Regions from separate parts of the Staphylococcus warneri genome, predicted to be linked through region 2. Evidence: predicted binding sites of a transcription regulator. Region 2 holds the regulator's gene; the other holds the start of a gene.

Region 1 (2,215 bases), 380 kb from region 2:
TATCGGTAAACGTTCATATAGTTTATATTTATGGCATTTCCCTATTATTAGCTTTGTACATAGTCATTTTATTGCAGGTCAAATTCCATTCTATGTTTACATTGTGGATATTATTTTAACAGTATTATGTGCTGAAGCTTCTTATAGATATATCGAAACACCATTTAGAAAAGAAGGTTTAAAGGCATTTACGTTGAAACGTAAATACAAACCTGCACTTATAAGAACGATTGCAATTATGATATGTATCATTCCATTTGCATTTATTATGGGTGGTGCGTTTGATGGTTTAGGAAAAGATAAAATCGATCAAAAATCAAATTCATTTAATACTGATTTAGAAGATAAATATTTAATAAGAATGATTCCAATAGATAAAATTGGCCAAAAAAATAGTAAGGACACAGATGTGTATACTGATATTAGTCCATTGTTAATCGGTGATTCGGTAATGGTAGATATTGGTGAGAACTTTAAAGATAGGGTACCTAAAGCTAAAATTGATGGTAAGGTTGGTCGTAATTTGTATCAAGCTATTCCACTAGTAGAAGCTAATTATAAACAATATAATAAAAAAACAGACCAAGTTATTTTAGAATTAGGTACTAATGGAGATTTTAATAAAAAGCAACTTGATGATTTAATTAATAAATTTGGAGATGCGCAAGTATATTTGGTCAATACTAGAGTACCAAGAGGGTACGAGGATCATGTCAATAAACTAATGGCAGATGCAGCTAAAGAAAAAAGTAATGTAACATTAATCGATTGGTATAAAAGATCAGAAGGACATACAGAATACTTTGCGCCAGATGGCATACATTTAGAACATAGTGGTGTAGAAGCCTTAACAGATGAAATTTTAAGTAAGATTAAAAAGAAATAATCATCCAACAAATTAATAAATCAAACTAATCATACGTGTTTGACTTTACTAAAATATATTGAATGGTGAATAAATTTATAAAGAAAGCCCGAGATAAATAGATATCTCGGGTTATTTTCTATTATTTAACGAAACAGTTAAATATAGTTATTAATGCTTTGTTTGTTGTTTGAATTATTGGGAAATAGAATAATAAAAGGTTTGATTCATCACATTTGATATTAAAAATAAACCTAAAAAATATTACAAAAAACAAGCTTAAGTTGTTGATAATTTATTAGAAGGGGACTATAATATAGTTAAGGTCAAAGAAAGTCAAAGTCAAATCGAAATTTTTTTACCTTTGACCGACTCTAAAATAATAGAGGTGAAAACAATTGGATATCAATAAAATGACATATGCTATACAAGGTTCATTACAAAGAGCCATTGAGTATAGTAAAGAATTTGAATTACAAAATATCGAAATTGAAGCAATTTTAAAAGCGACATTAAATGAAAGTGAAAGTTTAATTAAGAGTGTTCTAGAACGTGCAAATATTGATGTAGAAGAACTAGAAAAAGCTTATGATAATAAATTAAAAGCTTATCCAACTGTACAAGGAGATAATGTACAGTATGGTCAATATATAAGTGCAAAAGCGAATGAATTGATGAATAAATCTGAAACATATATGAATGAATATGATGATGAATTTATTTCAATGGAACATGTACTTCGTGCAGCAATGGACATTGATCAAACTACACAAAACTTTATAGGTAATAAAACTGAAGTGGTTAAAGAAATTATTAATAAAATAAGAGGGGGAAATCATGTGACTAGTCAGAACCCAGAAGTAAATTATGAAGCATTAGAAAAATATGGACGTGACTTAGTAGAAGAGGTACGTCAAGGTAAAATGGATCCGGTCATTGGCCGTGATGAAGAAATTCGTAACACAATTCGTATATTAAGTCGTAAAACAAAAAACAATCCAGTGCTAATTGGTGAACCAGGTGTTGGTAAAACAGCGATTGTCGAAGGATTAGCACAACGTATTGTTAAAAAGGACGTACCGGAATCATTATTAGATAAAACCATTTTCGAACTTGATTTAAGTGCATTGGTTGCAGGTGCCAAATTTAGAGGTGAATTCGAAGAGCGCTTAAAAGCAGTACTTAAAGAAGTTAAGGAATCTGATGGTAGAATTATATTATTTATAGATGAAATTCATATGTTAGTAGGTGCTGGTAAAACAGATGGCGCAATGGATGCCGGAAATATGTTGAAACCAATGTTAGCACGTGGTGAATTACATTGTATTGGTGCTACAACATTAAATGAAT
Region 2 (2,215 bases):
CATTGCAGATGCTGTTAAAGTATACAAACGTTGTTTAGGTATATAAGGAAGTTGTTGTTTTAAAGAAATAAACACTTCAGATTGACCTAAAATTGCTGCTGCTACTGCATTGTATGATTCCAAACGTCCCATACCATTGATTTTTGAAATAAGGAAACCTAATACGTTAATTATAAATGGTAAAATTTTAGTGTATTGTAGAATCCCAATTAATGCTGAAATAAATACAATTGGTAATAAAACGTTAAAGAAAAATGGTGGATTTTTAGGATCTACATATTTAAAACCACCGAAAACGAAGTTAACGCCTTCTGCTGCTTTAGATAGCAAATAACCAAAACCATTAGCAATACCACCAATGACTGTAATACCAATGTTTGTTTTTAATAAAATGAAGGCGAAAATTAATTGAATAACTAATAATAGTCCAACATATTGCCAACGAATATTCTTTCTATCTGAACTAAATAAGTACGCGAGTGCTAAGAAGAAAATAATTCCAATAATCCCAATGAGAATGTGCATGTTTTTTCATTCCTTTAATTTATTCTATTGTCTATCATACAATAAAAAATAAGCGCTAACATCATAAATTTTAAAAATTTAAAATCAAATTAATTGAAAATGGTCAAAGTTGGTCATATAATATAGTCAAAGAAGGTCAAAAAGAGGTGATAATCATGCATAATATGTCCGACATCATAGAACAGTACATTAAACATTTATTTGAAGAAACCAATGAAGATGTGGTGGAAATTCAAAGAGCAAATATTGCTCAACGTTTTGACTGCGTCCCTTCTCAATTAAACTATGTGATTAAAACTAGATTTACAAATGAGCATGGTTACGAAATAGAAAGTAAACGTGGTGGTGGAGGATACATCCGAATCACGAAAATTGAAAACAAAGATGAAACAGGTTATATTAATCATTTACTTCAATTAATAGGTCCTTCAATATCTCAACAACAAGCACTTTATTTAATAGATGGCTTGTTAGATAAAGGACTTGTGAATGAAAGAGAAGCAAAAATGATTATTGCTGCTATTGATCGAGAAACGTTAAAAATGGATATTGTTTCTCGAGATATTATTAGAGCAAATATTCTTAAACGAATTTTACCTGTCATAAATTATTACTAGAGGAATTGAGGTGTTGCTTTTTGCTTTGTGAAAATTGCCATTTAAATGAAGCTGAAGTTAAATTAACTGTTAAAAGTAAAGATGGTATGCAAGAAAAATGGGTGTGTAGTACTTGTGCGCAAGGTGATAACCCATGGACACACCAAGAGCAATCATCCTATCATCATCAAGATGATATAGAAGAAGCATTTGTTGTAAAGCAAATATTACAACATTTAGCAACTAAACATGGTATTAATTTTCAAGAAATGGCATTTCAGGAAGAAAAAAGATGTCCAACTTGTCATATGACGTTAAAAGACATAGCACATGTAGGCAAATTTGGTTGTTCTAATTGCTATGCCACATTTAAGGATGACATCCTAGACATAGTAAGACGTGTGCAAGGCGGTCAATATGAACATGTAGGAAAGGTACCTCAATCTTCTTATCATAAGCTTGCACTTAAAAAGAAAATCGAAGAGAAAAAGCAATATTTACAACAATTAATAGATGAACAAGATTTCGAACAGGCAGCTATTGTTCGAGACGAAATCAAATCGCTAAGTGAAGAGAGCGAGGTGCAACATGATGAGTGACTTAGAACCTAACATTAGTGAGTGGATGAAAACGAATAAAGAAGCACCAGTGGTCATTTCTTCAAGAATTCGCCTAGCAAGAAATCTTGAAAATCATGTTCACCCACTCATGTTTCCGACAGAACAAGATGGATTTAGAGTAATAAATGAAGTACAAGATGCATTACCTAGCATGACTTTAAAAAGACTAGATATGATGGACCAACAAAATAAAATGAAATTGGTAGCTAAACATTTGGTAAGTCCAGAGTTGATCAAACAACCAGCATCGGCTGTTCTACTAAATGATGATGAATCTATTAGTGTCATGATTAATGAAGAAGATCATATTAGAATTCAAGCGCTTGGTACAGATTTATCATTAGAAAGATTGTATAAAGAAGCGTCAGCACTAGATGATGAAATCGACCAACAACTTGATATTAGCTATGATGAACATTTAGGGTATTTAACCACATGTCCTACTAATATCGGAACTGGTATGAGAGCAAGTGT

The links. Region 2 encodes CtsR, which represses protease genes until heat stress. Its sites were predicted from a motif close to ATGGTCAATAAAGGTCAAACA; they were not measured.
Region 1: the regulator CtsR is predicted to act here: its motif matches at 1,188-1,208, upstream of clpB (ATP-dependent chaperone ClpB).

Annotation. Positions count from the first base shown of each region.
Region 1 covers NZ_LR134269.1:1,828,604-1,830,818, reverse strand. The annotation lists gene EL082_RS08920 (acyltransferase family protein) at 1-886, shown strand, start outside; gene clpB (ATP-dependent chaperone ClpB) at 1,264-2,215, shown strand, end outside.
Region 2 covers NZ_LR134269.1:2,203,990-2,206,204, reverse strand. The annotation lists gene EL082_RS10790 (NupC/NupG family nucleoside CNT transporter) at 1-525, opposite strand, end outside; gene EL082_RS10785 (CtsR family transcriptional regulator) at 681-1,142, shown strand; gene EL082_RS10780 (UvrB/UvrC motif-containing protein) at 1,163-1,720, shown strand; gene EL082_RS10775 (protein arginine kinase) at 1,713-2,215, shown strand, end outside.